3 regions of the Chitinophaga sp. RCC_12 genome follow, and region 1 is predicted to be linked to each of the others. Evidence: riboswitches for the same ligand, from Rfam matches in the RefSeq annotation. Region 1 holds a riboswitch; each other region holds the start of a gene.
The links. A riboswitch is a leader RNA that binds a small molecule or an ion and turns the genes downstream of it on or off. The one in region 1 is predicted to bind cobalamin.
Positions count from the first base shown of each region.

Region 2: it holds a riboswitch for cobalamin, as region 1 does, so the genes downstream of both, AB6805_RS28400 (TonB-dependent receptor) here and AB6805_RS12995 (DUF5074 domain-containing protein) in region 1, are expected to answer to the same signal.
Region 3: it holds a riboswitch for cobalamin, as region 1 does, so the genes downstream of both, metE (5-methyltetrahydropteroyltriglutamate--homocysteine S-methyltransferase) here and AB6805_RS12995 (DUF5074 domain-containing protein) in region 1, are expected to answer to the same signal.

Region 1 covers NZ_JBFUPS010000003.1:814,332-817,614, forward strand. Annotated here, with positions in the region: gene AB6805_RS12990 (YhcG family protein) at 1-195, shown strand, start outside; gene AB6805_RS12995 (DUF5074 domain-containing protein) at 343-1,473, opposite strand; cobalamin riboswitch at 1,647-1,859, opposite strand; gene AB6805_RS13000 (ATP-binding protein) at 1,998-3,283, opposite strand, start outside.
Region 2 covers NZ_JBFUPS010000012.1:230,334-233,616, forward strand. Annotated here, with positions in the region: gene AB6805_RS28390 (hypothetical protein) at 64-477, shown strand; gene AB6805_RS28395 (nuclear transport factor 2 family protein) at 520-990, shown strand; cobalamin riboswitch at 1,257-1,464, shown strand; gene AB6805_RS28400 (TonB-dependent receptor) at 1,585-3,283, shown strand, end outside.
Region 3 covers NZ_JBFUPS010000012.1:237,587-240,869, reverse strand. Annotated here, with positions in the region: gene AB6805_RS28430 (RNA polymerase sigma factor) at 1-296, opposite strand, end outside; gene AB6805_RS28425 (SDR family oxidoreductase) at 651-1,523, opposite strand; cobalamin riboswitch at 1,643-1,847, shown strand; gene metE (5-methyltetrahydropteroyltriglutamate--homocysteine S-methyltransferase) at 1,906-3,283, shown strand, end outside.

The DNA of each region.
Region 1 (3,283 bases):
GAATTGAAGGCTGGAAAATTTCAACCCGAGTATGCCGGTAAATTAAACTTCTATTTATCAGCAGTGGACAGCCAATTAAAACATCCTACTGATAGTCCCTCAATTGGAATGATATTGTGCAGAATGAAGGATAAAATAGAAGTCGAATACGCTTTACGTGATTTGAATAAACCTATTGGTATAAGTTCCCTTTGAGCTCTCTGAAATTATACCGGATAATTTGAAGACTCAACTACCTACTATTGAGGAGATGGAAAGGGAATTAATGGATGAATAATTGGCAAATAATCAAAGAGGGTGCCTCAAAAGTAAATTTGAGGCACCCTCTTTTTATTTCATCTTCTACTCATGAAATACAGGCATGGCCGGGAAATACCATCCGTTGTAAGTGAGCGTTTTTTTCAGTGTCGCCGTAGTGGCATCATACATCAGTACCCTGTTCACATCCCCGGTGAAAGAGCCGTTCAGCGTAGTCATCACCAGTTCATTTTTATCCTTGTTATACGCTGCACCGGCGCCATAGAAATACTGGCCGGAAGGCAGTGTAATAAAAGGAGATGCAAGAGATGCCGTGTTACCAATGATATAGCGATAGAGTTGGGTGCCACCGGCAAAGCCGTTGTTACGCACAATGTAAACGGCATTTTCCGTTGTAGAGGCAGTGATGGCAGCATGACGCCATGCACCCCATGGTGAAGGTACTGTGAAAGGCAATTTTACTGCGGTACGCGCCAGTGTAGCGGGATCTATGCGGATCAGGGAATCTGCGTTGGTAGCATATACGCCGCCGTCTTTACCGGCAGCAAAGGCCAGGTTGGCCGCACCGAACTTTTTTATTACGGCATAGGTGCTGCTGTTTAAAGCAACGATACCATCTGTTTGGGACAACACAAAAATATAGCTGCCGGCTTTTAACATATCACCGGTATAACCCGCTACACCGGTTACTTTAGCGCCTACAGCAAGGGAAGGTAACGTGATAGGATATACGCCATCTTTCGCACTCAGCAATCCGCGGGTGGCATCCACACCGATAAAAGCGTGACCATCATTACCCGGTAAGGTAGTAATACGGCCGGTTTCCACGAGGCTGCCGGCATCTGTCACCACCAGTGGGCCACCGGCTTTTACAACAATATACATTTTACCGTTGAAGATAGTAGCATACTGCAGCGTGTTGGAAGGGCCGCCCAACGCGCCGGCGGGGTTCTCTGCATGATAAATGTTAGGGACAAGACTATCGCCGCTGTAGGAGTAGAAATGCAGGTCGCCGGTGCCGTGACCAAACCACCCTTCGTTGGCGATAAAAAATCCATTGCCGTATTTACCGGCGATTAATGAAGCCGTAACACCGCCGGTACCGGTTTCGTTTGTACGTTGGCGTTCGAGCGGCTGTAACGCATCGTCTTTTTGGCAGGAAGCAACAAACAGCATCAGTGCTGCAGACAGAAAGGATAATAACTGTTTTTTCATATTTATTGTTTTATTAAGAAAATACAACGCACTTTTCTCCCGGGGTTAAACCCTGGAAAAATGATCATAATACCGGCTATCCTCCGGCATTACGCCTTAGGCTAAACGAAAATAATAACAGCGCATAAAATGGCTGGCAGGCCCACATTCACAGCATTTCACCCGAAAGCGTTGAATGATTAATTACAAGAGGCAGGTCTTCTGGCTTACCTGCTTTTCCGGGACCTTCCCATCTGCCGGACAGGCAGACAGTGGTATGGAGTTCATCCGGAAAAACAATTTATCTGACGATAAATGCAGGATTACAGCTACGGGGATAGCTCCGGTTTTACACCGGATTCCCTTTTAATCCGCCGCGGGGCGGAACCAAATGCGGAGGCAAACCTACGGTAATTAGGTATAATTCCCAAAATGAAGTGGTGGGAGGGATTTAATGAATGGATTGCCCGTTTATGGCCCCTTTTGCCCCTTTGTGGCCCCTTTATGGCCCCTTTGGCCCGTATATGACCCCTTAGAGGCCCGTATTACTCAATAGATTCGTTATATGTAGTGCCCTTTCCGGTAGTTCCTGATTTTACTATAAGTTTTCTTTCTATTAGTTCCTGTAAATCTCTTGTAGCCGTTCGTTTGGATACATTGGTTAATTGCTGATATTGGACATTGTTAATACTCCCATGTTCCTTTATGTATGATAAGGCTTTAAGTTGTCTTTCTTCGAGATGTTCGCTGTTGATTAACTGATTTGTTTGTTTCTTTTTCAAGAAGGTAATACTAAATCCTCCTTGCTCAACTTCAATTAAAGGCTCGGGTAACCCTGCTTCAACGCAGGAATCAATGATTTTATTAATACCTCTTCCCCAGGATTCAATATATCCTGCTTTAAAAAATATATTCGCTATATGTCTATTTCTGGGGTAAGAGGAATGATCCGTTTTTAGCTTTTCAATACTTAATTCTTCCGGTAAAGACCCCGGATTCCACAAGTATAGACGGTCATCATATACGCGTAAAAATATGTACGTGCTGGAATAGTCCTTATGAATAATAGCATTCAATACCGCTTCCCTCAGCGCTGGTTCGGGGTATTCCAATGGCTCTATTCTCTGCAGACCTTTGTAGGAAATTGGGCGGATAAGATATTTCATCTTTAAAACTTCCATTACCCGATCTGCCATATCAAAAATATTCGTTTCAACAATATCCTGGAATAACAGATCATGGCTTGATTTACCGAATCTGCCAATTTTAAAACTTGCTGTTACTGATATCTTCATAGGATTTTTACCAAAAAGCAATAGCGAGGCGTTGGTTAATTGTCCTTGTTCTGTTAGCAGGTCAAGATTTTTCAGTAGTAGCTCTATACCCATTTTTCTGGCAGTTGACGGAATTCTGTTCATCTCAACAGCCTTAGAGATAAAGCGACGAATGGTAGAATTATTCAGATCTTTTAAGGATGCTTCCTCTACAGGTATGTCTTCCCATTTCTTTCCAATCTTTTTTAGAAGCAGATTTTGTAACGCAATGCCCTTTAGTTCCTGTTTAGTGCTCCCGCTACGGTAATGGTAAACCCCGTGATAGGCTACAGGAACACTACTTTCCGGTACGATCACTTCTATATAGTGCCTGTTCTCATTTTTATGCAGGTTTACATCTACCACTAATCCCAGGTGATTAACTGCTTTATTAGGTATATCATCCATTAATTTCTTGTATTCATCCACTCCGACAATAACACCATTATCGTCAATACCAATGAATAATCGACCTCCTTGCGCATTGGCGAAGCAGCATATCCATTTAAGATGCTCAT
Region 2 (3,283 bases), on a different contig from region 1:
AGGAACAATTTTTGTAGAAAAAAGCATATCGGAAACTGTAGCTCTCCCAATAAACTATCCGTTATGACATCATTCACCGACTTCTTCACCACTTATGGCCGGGCCTCCTTAGGCAACGATACAAGTATCATCGCCAGTTGTTATGCAGAAAACTTTATGGCTGCCGCGCCATCAGGAAGCATGACTTTTAAAAATGATGAAAAGTTCACGCAATGGCTGGAAGAGATGTTTAAATTTAACCACAAGGTCGGCATGCAGGAAATGAAAGTCATTAAAGTAGAAACGTCGCCGATGGGGAAACACTATACCAGGGCGCTGGTCAGATGGGGCGCTGTTTTCTCAAAAAATCCGGGGGAAATCATTGAATTTGAGATTACTTACATTTTACACCATCTTAATGATGCACTCAAAATAATCATGTATATCAGTCATGAAAACGAGGAAGATGTTTTAAAAGAGAAAGGCATCATCAGTTAGGCGCCGGTACAAATACAAAATCAGTATATTGTAAGAAAAAAAATGCGCCGTATTATATTCAGCTTCGTACTTATCATCATGGGTACCTCTCTCTACGCCCAGGCACCGGAGGAAGCGGTGAAAGCCACTATTAACCAGCTGTTTACTGCCATGAATAATTCAGACAGCGTGGCGGTGGCTGCCTGTTTCGCGCCGGGGGCAATATTGCAGTCGGTGATGGAAGACAAAGCAGGCAAGCAAACTATCCACACTACGCTGGTCAATGAATTTTCCTCATTTATAGGCAGACTCCCGGCCCAGGCGGCGGACGAGCGTATTGTATTTGGCTCCGTCCTGATAGATGGCCGGCTGGCTGCTGTATGGACACCCTACCGCTTCTTTTTCAAAGGGCAGTTCTCCCACTGCGGAGTAGACTCCTTCCAACTGGTGAAGCTCCCGGATGGGTGGAAGATCCAATATCTCATCGATACCAGGCGCAAAGACAATTGTGAAGAATCAGCCATGGCAAAATAAAACCTGCACCCGCCCTGACCCGGTATTACCTCGCGCATACTTCACAGATGCGTGAAACCAGCGTATCCGTTGCGTAACCCATGCACTATGCATACAGTCCGCATGGACTCCTGATGCACTACTCATGCACTCATGATGCACTCCCCATGCACTATCAATGCACTATCCATGCACTATCCCTGTCAAAAACCAGGGTTTCGGTCAGCTTTCATAGTGGATACCCCCACATGGATACTGCTCCCGTTTTGAATCGATCAAATAATAACCTACTTTTGCCCCGCTATGGTTCAGGCATGTCCACTCCGGATATACCTGATTAAAAGGGAACTCGGGTGAAAATCCCGGACAGTCCCGCTGCTGTAAGTCTCATACAATGCTAAGGCATCGCCAATCAGACCACTGTTGAACATTCAATGGGAAGGTCGCCTGAAGCAGAGATAAGTCAGAATACCTGCCATACAACTACTTTTTTAAGCTTTCGTGGAATGAAGCTTGGGAATAAATTCAATCTGCGGGTATCCCCCGTATCTTGTCTCTTTCCTGATTATTTTTCTTATTGCGAAAGCTGTTGATGGAACATTAACAGGCTTGGGAATGATGCGTTTTAAAACACCGGCGAAAACCGCCGGGATGTTACTGGTATTGCTCTGTGGGGCGGTGAGTGCTTTTGCACAACAGGCCGACAGTGTAAAATCCAAGGACCTCCGGGAGGTGTCCGTTACAGCCCCGCGTACGGCCAGGGAAGTAAGCCCCGGGCAGAAAATGCAGGCGAAAGAACTGGAGCGGCTGGGCAGCCACTCCGTGGCGGATGCTATCCGTTTTTTTGCCGGGTTGCAGGTGAAGGACTATGGCGGCATCGGCGGCCTCAAAACCGTTGATATCCGCAGCATGGGCACCAACCAGGTGGGCGTATTTTATGATGGGATCCAACTGGGCAATGCCCAGAACGGACAGGTGGACCTGGGCCGGTTTTCGCTGGACAATATGGAGGAAATTGCCTTGTACAACGGGCAAAAAAGTAACATCTTTCAGCCGGCGAAAGACTTTGGATCAGCCGGCGCCATCTATCTTACTTCTCTCAAACCTAAATTTGCACCGGGAGAAAACACACATCTCAGGGGTACCATCAAAACCGGCTCCTTTGGCCTGTTCAATCCCTCTTTGCTATGGCAGCAAAAGATCAGTAGCAAAGTATCGGCCTCCTTCAGCACCGAATGGATCAATGCTACCGGCAGGTATAAATTTTCCTACCAGAAACGTGATGAAAACGGGCACCTGGTATATGATACCAGCGCTTACCGGAAAAACGGCGACATCAATGCTGTTCGCATGGAAGGCGGTTTCAATGGCCTGCTCAATGGCGGCGAGTGGAGCACCAAAGTGTATTACTACCAATCGCAGCGCGGGCTGCCCGGGTTCATTGTAAACGGTGTGTTCGGGCATGTGGACCGTCAATGGGATCAGAACATCTTTGTGCAATCGAGCTTCCGCAAAGATATTACCAAACGTTATAGCATTTTGCTGAACGGGAAATACGCGTACGACTACACGCGGTTCCTGGCGCCGGATACCGCCCGGCTTTATATCGATAACCACTACCGCCAATATGAAATGTATTTCTCGATGGCACACCAGTATGCCCTCACCAACTGGTGGACCATTGCGGCTTCCGGTGACTTTCAATGGAACCGCCTGGATGCGGACCTGACCAACTTCAGCTACCCTACCCGTTATACCACGCTGGCTGCTGCCGCCACAAACATCAGCTTCAACCGCTTCAGCGCACAGGCCAGCCTGCTGGGCACCTTTGTGAATGAAACCGTAAAGAAAAATGCTTCGGCGCCCTACCAGCAGAAATTTACACCGGCAGTATTTGTTTCCTGGCAGCCCATGCGCTCACCGGATTTCCGGCTTCGTGGGTTTTACAAACAGATCTTCCGCATGCCTACATTTAATGACCTCTATTATACCGAGATCGGCAACCGCTTCCTGGAACCCGAATTCGCCACACAATATGATGCAGGATTCACCTGGAATAAAACCTTTGCCAGCAGCTGGCTCATTCAGGCAGGTATTGAGGCAGACGTCTATTACAATGAAGTAAAGGATAAGATCGTAGCCGTTCCCGGCGCCAGCATGCTCAGCTGGCAAATGGAGAACCTGGGATTTGTAAAAATAAAAGGCGTGGATGTAAAAGCAAAAGCGCTGTGGCTTATAAAAAAACAGGTGCAGTTCAGCACACGGCTCACGTATACGTACCAACGCGCACAGGATTTCACCGATCCCTCCGACA
Region 3 (3,283 bases), on a different contig from region 1:
ATTACCTGTAAACGGAGTGCTGCATCGGCGCTGATCTTCTTCATTAACTTAAATACATGATTCCGGGTAATACGGTACAGATAACCACTGAATGATAATTCAGGGTTGATCCGCTCCCTAACCTCCCAGATCTTTATAAACACTTCCTGCAGTGCATCTTCGGCCAGTTCCGGGATATTGATGAAGTGGAGAATATAAGTGTAAAGTGAGGGGTAATACTGGTCATATAAGGTGATATATGCTTCAGTATCCCCTTGCTGTAGCCGTTGCAGCAAAACCGCTTCTTCATTGCTCACTGGTTGCTCGATTTGATAACTAAAGTAAGCAATTGGCGCGAAATCCGCGTAAAATTTTGCAGCGGATTTTGTCTTTCCCGCTGATTACGCTGATTATACTGATTAATCGGATTTTGTTCTTTGGGATTTTTTAATGGATTTTGGGAGATGGAAGCGGAGATTTTTATTTTTATCTCCCTTAATTTTTATCAATCTAAAAATCTAAAAGTAAAAATCCGATTAATCAGTATAATCAGCGTAATCAGCGAGAAAGACAAAATCCGCTTCTATCTCCCCAAATCCTTTAAAAATCCCAAAGAACAAAATCCAATTAATCAGTATAATCAGCGTAATCCTGAGAAAGACAAAATCCGCTCAGGTGAACGCCGGTGCATACTCGCCGGCGAAGGCGGCGAAGTCGCGCGCCGGCCTGCCTGTTATGTCCATTACAGCGGAGGAAACGGCCGCCGCTTCGCCGCGTGCGTAGTGGGCATAGTCTTCGATGAGGCCCTCTGCCTGCCAGGCGGGGAATCCGGCGTGGAGAAGGGCGGGCAGTAATTCCGCTGCGGTAACGTTGATGTAGCGGATAGTGCGCCCCAGTGCATGGGATAGTGTTTCTGCGAGTGCGGCGTGGGTGAGTGATTGTGGGCCGGTGATATCGTAGGTGTTGCCTTTATGCCCGTTGCCGGTGAGGGCAGCCGTAGCTACGGCGGCAATGTCGCGGGTGTCCACTACGCTGATAGGAGCGTCGCCGGCGGTAGCAAAGAATTTATTTTGACTGGCAATTGTTTCACGGAAACCCAGTAACCCCTGCATAAATAAATTGGGCCGCAGGAAAGTATATGCCATACCGGATACACGGATCTTTTCTTCTACAGCGGCATGATACCGTAAAAAACGTACGGGCGATTGTGCGTCCGCATGCAGTTGCGAAAGCTTTACGATATGCGGTAACCCACTTTTAACGGCGGCTGTTACAAAATTGCTTTGCAGTTCTTCCGCTGCTTCAGAAGAGTTGGTGAGCAGGAATGCCCGCCCTATTCCTTTAAGTGCAAGGACTAAGCTGTTGGCATCGTTGAAATCGCCGGTTACTATTTCAGCGCCGGGTAAGGCGGCAAGGGCATTTGCGTTATTGTCTGTTGTGCGCACCATGGCGCGGAACGGAACACCTTGTGCCGATAAATGTTTAGCCAATGTAGTACCAATGTGTCCGGTGGCGCCGGTGATTAGTATGTTTGCCTGTTTCATAGCTGTTTGTTTTTATGATGTAAAACTCCGCTTTTCGCCAGGCCCGAAATTGTAAGAAAACGAAACGGATTTGATAGTTGCCGGGATTTACTATCTTCGCGCCGGTTCTTTATGTATTACTAATCGAAGCAAATAATGGTTCCCGCTGAAAAGCGGGATTAAAAGGGAACTGTGTGTAAATCACAGGCTGTCCCGCAACTGTAAGCTTCCGGCAGCGCACATGCACTGCAACTGGTAAATAATATGCCACTGTTCCGGCCAGGAATGGGAAGGTGTTTACCAGCGGAACAAGCCAGGAGACCTGCCTTTATTTCACTTTGACAATGCTTTCGGGGATTGAAGCGTGTCAGGTTTCGGTATCGGTAATTATCAGAACAGGCGTATGCATGATGGAATCATGCATGCTAATATGCTTGTTCTTGTATCTGCCATACCTTCTCCTTCCGTATTTATCTTCCTGAAAACATTGCTGTACTATATAAAAGAGCGTGAACGTCATGTATCACCTTTTAAACAATCAGTAATGATTATCCACAACTTAGGCTACCCGAGGATAGGTAGCCAGCGTGAACTGAAGAAAGCCTGCGAAAGCTACTGGGCAGGCAAAATTACTCTTGATGAATTACAGGCAACCGCCCGTAATATCCGTTTACACAACTGGGCGTTGCAGCAACAGAAAGGGATCGACTGGATTCCCTGCAATGATTTTTCCTTTTACGACCAGGTGCTCGACACCTCACTGATGGTGGGCGCTGTGCCACAGCGCTATCGCACCTTACAAGAGAAAAAACTTCCTGAAACAGACCTGCTCTTCGCCATGGCGCGAGGCTACCAGCGCGATGGCGACGATATCACCGCCATGGAAATGACGAAGTGGTTTGATACCAACTATCATTATATCGTTCCGGAGTTTATGGCAGATCAAACATTTCATTTCTTCTCCCGCAAAGTAACAGCGCAGTTTCTTGAAGCAAAAAAAGAAAACTATGCTGCCAAGCCTGTGATCCTTGGCCCGGTATCTTTCCTGTTACTCGGAAAAGAGAAAACGGCCGGCTTCAACCGTTTATCGCTGATAGATAAACTGCTGCCGGTATACCTGGAGGTGCTGTCACAGCTCACTCAAGCCGGCGCTGAAGTAGTACAGCTCGATGAGCCCTGCCTGTCGCTCGACCTGGATGAAGCAGCCCTGCAGGTATTCATGAATACCTATACGCAAATTCATGCAGCCTTCCCGCAACTGCATATTCTCCTGGCTTCTTATTTTGAATGCTATGGGAAGAATCTGGCGGTGGCACTGGCATTGCCGGTGCAAACACTGCACCTCGATCTCGTGCGTTGCCCGTTGCAATTGGAAGATATCCTTGATACAGCTATCGTCCATACTTCTTTGCACCTCTCGCTGGGCGTAGTGGATGGTAGGAATATCTGGAAGAATGATTATGAAAAATCTTTACAGCAGATACAAAAGGCAGTAAACGTGTTAGGAAAAGACCGTATTGCCATTGCCCCTTCCTGCTCATTGCTGCATGTGCCGTGCGACCTGGATAACGAAACAGCCCTGTCTCCCGAAATTAAAAACTGGATGGCCTTTGCCCAACAGAAATTACAGGAGCTGAATGAGCTGCGTGATATTGTGAACGGCAACACAGATTTGCTGGAAGCCAACAAAGCGGCCATCCATAACAGGGCCACGTCACCATTGATTCATAGGAAAGAAGTGAAAGAAAGGATAGCGGCATTTACCGCCGCAGATGCACGCA